Regions from separate parts of the Allobosea sp. MMO-172 genome, predicted to be linked through region 1. Evidence: riboswitches for the same ligand, from Rfam matches in the RefSeq annotation. Region 1 holds a riboswitch; each other region holds the start of a gene.
The links. Region 1 has a riboswitch for cobalamin ahead of WFK61_RS18760 (ABC transporter substrate-binding protein). Riboswitches for the same ligand answer to the same signal wherever they lie in the genome.
Positions count from the first base shown of each region.

Region 1 (3,264 bases):
CGATCCGGCGCGCTTCCCGCCGATGCAGGTCAAGGCCAAGGTCAAATTGCTCTCGGACGGCGAGGCGGCGCTGGAGACGATGAAGGCGCCGCTCAGCGCGGGACCTACCGCCGTGCTGACCTGGGACAATGTCACAGTCGTCGTCATGAGCCGCTCGGTCAGCCTGTTCGACCGCGCGATGTACTACGCCAACGGCATCGACCCGACCGATTTCGACCTGATCGTGGTGAAGTCGCCCCACACCGAGTTCCACATGTTCGACCAGTGGTGCGCGCGGAACTTCAACATCGACGCGCCCGGCGCGACCTCCGCGAACCTGAAAAGCCTTGGCCACACCATCTGCGCCCGGCCGATCTATCCGCTCGACGAGGGCGTCACCTTCGCGCCCCGCGCCACGATCTACGAACTGTGAGGAGAAGACCTGTGCCCAGGATCGAGGCCGTCGATTTCTTCTATCTCGCCATGCCCGTCGTCACCGACGAGGCCGATGGCAGCCAGGATGCTTTGCTGGTCAGGGTCGCCGCCGGCGGCCATGTCGGCTGGGGCGAATGCGAGGCGGCGCCGCTGCCCTCCATCGCCGCCTTCATCTGCCCGATGTCGCATGGCGTCTGCCGGCCGGTCGCCGATTCAGTGCTCGGCCAGAATCTGGAAAGCGCGGAGGATATCGCCCGCATCGCCGCTGCGGTCGCCTATAACTCGATGGACCTGCTGCAGGCGCCGCATACCTTCTCCGGCGTCGAGATGGCGCTCTGGGACATCCTCGGCAAGATGCGCTCCGAGCCGGTCTGGCGCCTGCTCGGCTATGCAAAGAGCCATCCGAAGACACCCTATGCCTCGGTCCTGTTCGGCGACACGGCGCAGGAAACCCTCGAACGCGCCCGCGATGCCCGCAGCCGCAGCTTCCGCGCCGCCAAGTTCGGCTGGGGGCCGATCGGCCGGGGCAGTGTCGCGGCCGATGCCGAGCATTTCGTCGCCGCCCGCGAGGGGCTGGGGCAGGACGGCATCCTGCTGGTCGATACCGGCCAGATCTTCATCGAGGATGTCGAACGCGCCGCCGCCCGCCTGCCTGCGATGGAAAAGGCGAATGTGCTCTGGTTCGAGGAGCCGTTCCACGCCAGTGCGCTCGAAGCCTATGGCGCGCTCGCCAGGCGCAGCGGCAAGGTCCGGCTGGCTGGCGGGGAGGGCGCCCATAACGAGTCGATGGCGCGGCAGCTCATCGAGTATGGCGGTATCGGCTATGTCCAGATCGATTGCGGCCGCATCGGCGGCATCGGCCCGTCCAAGGCCGTGGCGGATTACGCGGTCGCCAAGGGCGTGACCTTCGTCAACCACACCTTCACCTCGCATCTGGCGCTCTCGGCCTCGCTCCAGCCCTATGCCGGCTTGGCCGGCCATGAGATCTGCGAATATCCGGCGATGCCGAAGCCGCTCGCGACGGCGATCTCCGCCAATCATCTGGAGCGCGACGCGAACGGGCAGGTCGCGGCGCCCGATGCGCCGGGCCTCGGCATCGCGGTCGCGACCACGGCGCTGCGTGGCTATCTGCAAGAGGTCGAGATTTCGGTCGGCGGCAAGCGGCTCTACAGCACGCCGAGCCTCTGACGCGATGTCCGCTTGACGGCGCGCCGCGCCCTTATAGGGTGTGCGCCGATCGAGGTTCTCCGGTTTGCTCCCGGAGCTAAGAGGGAATTCGGTGAGATGCGACCCGCATCAAAGCCGAGGCTGCCCCCGCAACTGTAAGCGGCGAGCTCTCCCCCCATCGTCCACTGGCGCCCGACGCGCCGGGAAGGCCGGGCGGAAGCGGCATTGACCCGCGAGCCAGGAGACCTGCCCCGGTCGTCGAAGACGTCTTTCGGACGGGGTGTTCCGGAGCTGTGTGTCGATGGCGGTCCGCGTGACCGGCCCTCCGTCTCACATGCCCAAGCTGCCCCGGCCGTCATCTCGGGGAGCGATGAAGTCCATGTTCACGAAGACCACCACACAGGCCGCTCAGGGCGGCTTGACGGCTGCCTGCCGCACACCCTATCAGAAATGCAACATTGTTGCATCTCGGATGATCTCGATGCCGGCTGCGCGCCCGTTCAATTCCTTGCTCCGTCTCTCGGCAGCCGCGTTTTTCGGCGTTCTGGCGGCTGGTGTGGCCACTGCGGCGCCCACGAAATATCCGCTGACCCTTGAGAATTGCCGCGAAACGATCACCTTCAACGCCGCGCCCAAGCGCGTCGTCGCGATCGGCCAGACCCAGACGGAAATCCTCTACGCGCTCGGCCTCGGCGACCGCGTCGTCGGCACGGCGGTCTGGTTCTCGCCGGTGGCCAGGCCCTATGAGGCCGTCAATGCCAAGGTGAAGCGCCTTGCCGACAACGACCCGAGCTTCGAGGCCGTGCTGGCGCAGGAGCCCGATCTCGTCACCGCGATGTTCGAATGGCATGTCGGGCCCAACGGCATCGTCGGCAAGCGCGACCAGTTCGCCAAGGTCAAGGTGCCGGCCTACGTCTCCCCGACCGATTGCGTCGGCAAGGACAATTCCGGCGCCGGCGACGGCGTGCGCACCCAGATGTTCACGATGGATCTGGTCTATCGCAACATCCGCGAGTTCGGCGAAATCTTCGACGTCGCCGACCGGGCCGAGAAGCTCGTCGCCGAGCTCAAGGCGCGCGAGGACAAGGCCGTCGAGCAGGTCGCGAAGCTCAAGGCGCAGGACGTGCCGGTCGTCGTCTGGTTCTCCAGCAAGGACATCAAGGGCGACGGTTTCATGGCCGGCAAGAACGGCGTGCCTGCCTATATCCTGTCCAAGCTCGGCGCCCGCAACATCATCGCGACCAATGAGGAATGGCCGCTGGTCGGCTGGGAGAGTATCGCCGCCGCCAACCCGGCCGTGATCGTCACCGTGAAGATGGATCGGCGCCGCTTCCCGGCCGACGATATCGAGAAGAAGCTGGAGTTCTTGAAGACCGACCCGGTCGCCAGCAAGCTCGATGCGGTCAGGAACAACCGCGTCGTCATCATGGATGTCGGCGCGACCCGCGCCGGGCTCGACACGGTCGACGGCATCGAGACCCTCGCCAAGGCGATCGCCGGTTTCGGTATCTCGCGTTGAGCCACGCCGCCCACGGGCCGAACTGGCCGGCGCGGATCGCGATCGCGCTGGCCTCGCTGCTGGCGCTGATCCTTTCGGTCGCGCTGGCAGTGACGATCGGCGAGATGCGCATTCCGCTGGACACGGCGCTGAAGGCGCTCGGCAATGGGTTGTTCGATCTCGAC
Region 1 is NZ_JBBCUM010000013.1:62,383-65,646, reverse strand. It holds gene WFK61_RS18770 (M81 family metallopeptidase) at 1-412, shown strand, start outside; gene WFK61_RS18765 (mandelate racemase/muconate lactonizing enzyme family protein) at 424-1,602, shown strand; cobalamin riboswitch at 1,638-1,849, shown strand; gene WFK61_RS18760 (ABC transporter substrate-binding protein) at 2,063-3,100, shown strand; gene WFK61_RS18755 (FecCD family ABC transporter permease) at 3,097-3,264, shown strand, end outside.

Region 2 (3,264 bases), on a different contig from region 1:
ATCCTTGCTGGCGCGCCGGCAAAGGCGGCACGCGCGCGACCACGCCCTTGCGGAAGGACTGCGGCCGCTCTTTCCAGGGAACGATGCCGTTGGCGCTGGCGGCATAGGCCTCCGCGGCGCCGACGATCTCGTCGAGATGGGTGTCGGTGTCGAGATCGCCGATCAGATAGGTCCATTTGCCATCGGCGCTGAGCGCGATGGTGCAGGGCCGCTTGCAGACGGCGAGGCATTCGACGGGCAGCACGGGGATCGTGCTGCCCTTGGCTGCAAGCTGCGCGGCGAGCCGCTCGGCCAGCGCCAGTCCGGGTTGGTCGTAACCCTCCGGGAGATCGGCGCGGGCACGGCGGCAGGCCGTGCAGACATGGATGGTGAGGTCGCCCTCGGACATTGGCTTGCCTTCAGGCTTCGGCGGCCCGGCGGCTCGCCCGGGGCCAGAGCACGCCGGCCATGAAGGCGGTCACGAGCCAGAGCGCGGCCTGGATGCCGAGCGAGAGCGACGCGAAATGCGCGGCGACCTCGGCCGGCACCTTGCTCTCCGGCGCGGCCGGATGCGGGGCGCCGACGACATGCGGCAGCAGGATCAGGACGACCGCCACGAGCTTGAGCCAGGGCTGCTCGAAGCGCAGGAACAGGAAGAGCCCGGCCGCGGTGGCGACGGCGGTCCACAGCCACCAGAGCTGGCGCTGCTCCAGTGCGGCGGAAGCCGCACCCGGCAGTTCCGGCGCGAGCCCCATGGCAGGCGCGAGCCCGAGCGCGAGAAAACCGCAGGCCCCCCAGACGAGGGCGCTGCGCTGGTCGATCGTATCGCCGGCTGCGATCATGCCCGCCAGCAGCAGCGCCGCGAAGCCGATCGCCGTCGCGATCGTCACCGCGCTGGTGAGGAGCGTGCGCTGGAGGCCGTCCTGGGGCTTCCACTCGGCATGGTCGTGGCCGGGTGCGTCGCCGGCAGGGCCATGCGCGAGGATGATTTTCGCCTCGCCGTCGAAGGCGGCGAGCGTCGGAGCCTGCAGGCGCAGCGCCGCCTCATAGGTCTCGGCCTTGAGGATGAGCGGGGTGGTGGTGACATGCTGCAGGGCGGCGACGATCAAGCCAGCCAGAAGCCCGGCCAGGATGCTGACCGTGAGAACACGCGTGACCATGGATGCTTTCCCTCAGTGGCAGGGAAAGGCGAGGCCGTGACGGGTGTCGTGCGCGGCGTTGTGGACATTGGTCGAGGCCGCGAAGCCGGTCGTGTAGATCAGCGCGACGCCGATCACGAGCGCGGCGGCGACCGCCTTGACGCGTTCCGAAACGCTGAGCGTGGGTGTGGAAACCGAAGCGGTGTTCATAGGCGTTCTCCGTGGCCGCCCCGCCGGCAGCCGGTTGGATCTCTGCGGGTCGACGGCAGGTCTCCTGGCTCGCGGATTTGGCGCCCTGTGCCGCCTTCCCGGAGCTTGCGCTCCAGTGGCCGATGGCGAAGGACATCCGCTTACAGTTGCGGGGGCAGCCGCGGTCTCGCACCGCGTTCCCTTTTCACCTCCTCGCGGAGGCACCGTCACGGATCATCATTAGCCATCGCCGTGTTGCTGTGCAATGCAATGCGCGATCTTCTTCTTCGTGAGCCCTCATCCTGAGGAGCCGCGTCAGCGGCGTCTCGAAGGATGCTCCAGTTCCCTCCAGAGCCTCCTGGATCATCCTTCGAGACGGCCCTTCGGGCCTCCTCAGGATGAGGGCTCAGGAAACACAGTGATGCGATGCCGAACGACATTTCCCATCTCACCCTCGTCCTCGGCGGCGCCCGCTCCGGCAAGAGCCGCCATGCCGAGGCGCTGATCGAGGCGCTGCCGGCACCCTGGGCCTATATCGCGACGGCGCAGGCCTATGACGACGAGATGCGGGAGCGCATCGCCGAGCACCGCGCCCGCCGGCCGGCCGGCTGGCAGACGGTCGATGCGCCGCTCGATCTGGCCGGCGCGATTGCCGCCCAGCCGGCGGGCCGGCCGATCCTGGTCGATTGCCTGACGCTCTGGCTCACCAATCTGATCCTGGCGGAACGCGATACCGCTGCCGCCCGCGAGGGCCTGATCGCCGCCTGCGAGCGTGTCTCCGCGCCGCTCGTGCTGGTCGGCAACGAGGTCGGCCTTGGCATCGTGCCGGAGAACGCGCTGGCCCGCCGCTTCCGCGACGAGGCCGGGCGATTGCATCAGGCGCTTGCGGCGCGTGCGGCCAGCGTGGTCTTCATGGTCGCCGGATTGCCGATGCGAGTGAAGTGATGATCGACACTGAAGATGCCGCCCGCCACAAGGCCAAGATGGAGAAGCGCAAGGCGGTGCAGGACGCCGAAGTCGCCTCCAAGACGCTCGAAAAGGGCCTGCTGATCGTCAATACCGGCCCCGGCAAGGGCAAGTCGACGGCGGCCTTCGGGCTGATCCTGCGCGCGCTCGGCCATGGCTGGCGCATCGGCGTGGTGCAGTTCATCAAGGGCGCCTGGTCGACCGGCGAGCGCAAGGCATTGGAGGCCTTCGGCGATCAGGTCTCGTGGCACAGCATGGGCGAAGGCTTCACCTGGGAGACGCAGGACAAGACCCGCGACATCGCCGCCGCCGGGCGCGCCTTCGCCAAGGCGCAGGAGTTGATGGCCGATCCGGAGATCAGCCTGCTGGTGCTGGACGAGCTCAACATCGCCCTGCGCTACGACTATCTGCCGCTCGCCGAGGTCGTCGCGACGCTGGTCGCCCGCCGGCCCGACCTGCACGTCGTCGTCACCGGCCGCAACGCCAAGCCGGAATTGATCGAAGCCGCCGATCTCGTCACCGAGATGACGCTGGTGAAGCACCATTTCACGGCAGGCGTGAAGGCGCAGCAGGGCATCGAGTTCTGAAAGCCCGCTCTGTGCCTCGGTGGCATTGGGTCATCCCGGACGCAGCGAAGCGGAGATCCGGGATCCATTCCGGAACCTGCACGAAAGGCGTTCCGGCATAGATGCCGGGTCAAGCCCGGGACGACCAAGTATGGGCCAGCACCCCTCCCGTTGCGATACGCCATCCTCGATGTGGAGCGATCACCTCGACCGACTCATCCACTTGACGATAATCGACCCGGTCTTCAAATTGAATCTGAATTCAAATTCAATTTGAGAGTGTCCATGACCGGTACGCAACCGAGACAACCCCGCAAGGCCGGCAAGCGCGAAGCGATCCTTGCCGCGGCGCGTGGCATCGTCGCGGAGGTCGGCTTCCACGAAACCTCGATCGCTACGGTCGCTGCCGCCAGCGGCGTCTCGAC
Region 2 is NZ_JBBCUM010000016.1:17,973-21,236, forward strand. It holds gene WFK61_RS20900 (DUF1636 domain-containing protein) at 1-388, opposite strand, end outside; gene WFK61_RS20905 (CbtA family protein) at 399-1,139, opposite strand; gene WFK61_RS20910 (CbtB domain-containing protein) at 1,152-1,328, opposite strand; cobalamin riboswitch at 1,366-1,551, opposite strand; gene cobU (bifunctional adenosylcobinamide kinase/adenosylcobinamide-phosphate guanylyltransferase) at 1,734-2,252, shown strand; gene cobO (cob(I)yrinic acid a,c-diamide adenosyltransferase) at 2,252-2,860, shown strand; gene WFK61_RS20925 (TetR/AcrR family transcriptional regulator) at 3,125-3,264, shown strand, end outside.
Region 2: it holds a riboswitch for cobalamin, as region 1 does, so the genes downstream of both, WFK61_RS20910 (CbtB domain-containing protein) here and WFK61_RS18760 (ABC transporter substrate-binding protein) in region 1, are expected to answer to the same signal.

Region 3 (3,264 bases), on a different contig from region 1:
GACGCCGCCATAGGCGCCGAAACCGGGTACGAGGAAGCCGACAGGGTTCTCCCAGCGCTTGTCGAACAGATTGTCGACGCGCCCGAAGACCGTGACCTTGTCGGTCGCCTTGTACTCGGCGGCGAGGTTGACCAGCGTGGCGCCGCTCGCCTTCAGCCGCGGGGTCGAGAAGTCGCGGTTCCCGTCGACCCAGGGGCCGACATAGATCAGCGTCGCCGACAGGCTGAGCTTCTCCATCGGGGTCCAGGTGATGGTGCCGCTCGCCTTGTGGCGGGGCCGGCGCAGCAGCTCCTGCCGGCCGATCTCGTCCTTGGCGAGGGTGAAGGTGTAGTCGCCCCGGACGCGCAGCTGCGGCGAGATTTCGAGCGCGGCGAAGGCCTCGACGCCCTTCGTCTCGGCCTTGCCGATGTTGGCGTAGGAGTTGCGGGCGGTGTTGGTGACGATCAGGTTCTCGATATCGTTCTGGAACCAGGTCGCCCCGAATTGCAGGCGCTTGTCGAAGAGCGGCTGCTCGAAGCCGATGTCCCAGCCGCGGCTTTCCTCGGGCTTCAGGTTCGGGTTGCCGAAGAAGTTGAAGCCCGGCCTGTAGTCGATGAAGAGCTCGCTCAGCGTCGGCGCCTTGAAGCCGGTGCCGTAGCTCGCCTTCAGCTTGGTCTCGGTCCCCGGGACGATATAAGCCGGGGCGACGCGGTAGGTGGTGTGGCCGCCATAGCTGTCGTCATGGTCGTGGCGGATATTGGCCGCGACGAAGAAGCGGTCGGCGATGTTGCCCTGGTATTCGAGATAGCCCGCCTTGTTGCCGTTGGAGGCGGTGAGGCTGGTCGACTCCAGCCGTTCGCGCTCATAGGACAGGCCGCCGATCAGCATATGTCCCTTGGCGATCTCGAAATCGCCGCGCCAGTCGACCTTGGTGCGCTCGCCGAGGTTCTCCGTCGGTCGCCCGAGGATGCCGAAGGCGTTCGGCGAGCGGTTCGAGCGGTCCTGGTTCGAATAGGAGACGCCGAAGCGGTTGACGAAGCGTCCGCCGAACGGATCCCAGACCACTTCGCCGCGGGTGAAGGCCTGAGCGTAGTTCGAAAGCGCCCGGTAGGGCGTCGGCTTGCTCGGGAAGCCGCTGTCATAGGCCGAGCGGAACTGCCCGTCCGTATAGCGGCCGGCCCAGTTGACGCTCAGCGTGTCGGTCAGCGCGAAGCCGAGGCGCCCGGAATAGGTGTAGGCGTCATAGGTGTTCGGCCTCACCTTCACGCCCGGCGGGATCAGCTGGGGCGGCACCGAATCCGTGGAATCGGAGCGGGTATGGGCGAGGTTGAAGGCGTAATTGAAGCGGTCGTCGCCGCCGCTGAAACCGGCCGCCTGGTTGAAGGTGCCGTGCGAGCCGGCCTCGACTCGCGCCGTGACCTTGGGCGGCCCGTCGCCGCGCTTGGTGGTGATCGAGATCACGCCGCCGAGCGCATTGGCGCCATAGAGGCCGCTCTGGGGCCCGCGCAGCACTTCGATGCGCTCGATATCGTCGGTCAGCATCGAGCCGAAGTCGAAGGCGCGGTTCGGCGTCGAGGGATCGTTGGCCTCGATGCCGTCGATCAGGACCTTGACGTGGTTCGAGTTGGTACCGCGCATGAAGACCGAAGTCAGGCCGCCTGGCCCGCCGATCTGGACGATGTTGAGGCCGGGGACTGTGGCAAGCGCCTGGGGCAGGGTGCGGCGCTGCTGCTGCTCGATCTCCCGCGCGGTGATGACGGTGACGGAGCTGGCGATCTCGCGTGCCGGCCGCGGCGTGCCGGTCGCGCTGACGACGATCTGGTCGAGCTCGACGGTGCTGCCGGGCGCCTGTGCATGGGCCGGCAAGCAGAGCAGCACGCCGGCGGCGGCCAGAGACAATGCGAAAACGGAAGATGAGCCGCGCTGTGCGGCTTTGCTGGGAACGAACACGATGAGACCTCGGGCGTTGACGTCTGTGGCACGTCACCGCGAACGCGATCTCCCGTTCGCCCCGATTCAGGGGGCAGACAGTCGAGCAGCGATCGAAACACCCCGTCCGAACGTGTTCGCGTGTGACCACGACTGACGGCAGGTCTCCTGGCTCGCGGGTCGTGGCCTCGTCGCCGCCTTCCCAGGGCCGAGGTCCCAGTGGCGTATGGCGATGAGGCTCGCCGCTTACAGTTGCGGGGGCAGCCGCAGCATAGAATGGCCAGGCCATCCGCACTGCGTTCCCTTTTGATCCCGTGAGGGAACCGTCGCAGCGAGCGTTAAGGCGAAAATGTGGCAGCGTCAAACGCCACGATGCCACCGGCGCCGGGCTATCAACGCGATAACATCGCCGCCCGATCGAGCGCGGTGGCGAAGCCCTGGAGCGAGATCGAGAACGGCGCCACGGCGCCGCTATCGGCCGTCGCCTTGATGTTCAGCGCCGTGCCCGTCCGCAGCGCCACGACGGTCGGCGCATCGAAGCTGACGGCGACGAGACAGCCGCTCGGCAGGCAGGTGCGGAAGCGCATGGGCTGCGCTGCCAGCTTTTCGTCGATCTGGAAGGCGATGCCGGATTCAAGCGACAATCCGAATGGCAGCACCAGCACCCCGGCGACGACATTGCCGGTCACCGGGTTCAGCTCGATGGCAAGGACGCGCTGGCCATTCGGCTGCGCCTGGGCCTGGCTGAGGACGCAGCGCTTGGCGCTGCCTTGCTGGGCGCAGGCCACGCGCCAGTCCTTGTAGGTCTCGTTCAGCGAGGAAGCACCGCCGGGCAATGTGGCCGCGGCCGCCTGCCCCAGTGCGGGGGCTTGTGCCGTTTCGATTCGCTGCGGCGCCGGCTCACCCTTACGGGGCGCGACCGAGGCGGCGTGGCTGGAGCCGGCGAGCGCCATGAGAACGACGGAACCGAGGATGTGGAGGCGGTGGCTGGTCATGCGACGGCCTTTCGGCCGGCCGCAGGCGCCGGCTCCGGATGCCCGTCGAGCGCGCGCTGCCAGGCACGCTCCGCCTCGATCGTAAAGCCGGGGCCGAGGCTGCGCCGGAGCGTCCAGATCAGTGTCTCGGCCAGCGCCTGATAGTGAGGCTCGATCAGGCGGCCGATCCTGTGAGAGCGGGCGAGTTCCTGCACGATCGGCAGGACTTCTCCGAAGTGCCGGGAGTTCCCGAACAGCAGTCGCAGCGTCAGGACGAGGCTTCGCTCCTGCGGTCCGAGCTCCAGGGCGAAGAGCCGGTAGACCTCGGGGTAGGTTTCGAGCAGCCGGTTGGCGAACATCGCATCCGCCTGCTCGGCGATCG
Region 3 is NZ_JBBCUM010000005.1:75,285-78,548, forward strand. It holds gene WFK61_RS09455 (TonB-dependent receptor plug domain-containing protein) at 1-1,929, opposite strand, end outside; cobalamin riboswitch at 2,050-2,250, opposite strand; gene WFK61_RS09460 (invasion associated locus B family protein) at 2,301-2,903, opposite strand; gene WFK61_RS09465 (globin family protein) at 2,900-3,264, opposite strand, start outside.
Region 3: it holds a riboswitch for cobalamin, as region 1 does, so the genes downstream of both, WFK61_RS09455 (TonB-dependent receptor plug domain-containing protein) here and WFK61_RS18760 (ABC transporter substrate-binding protein) in region 1, are expected to answer to the same signal.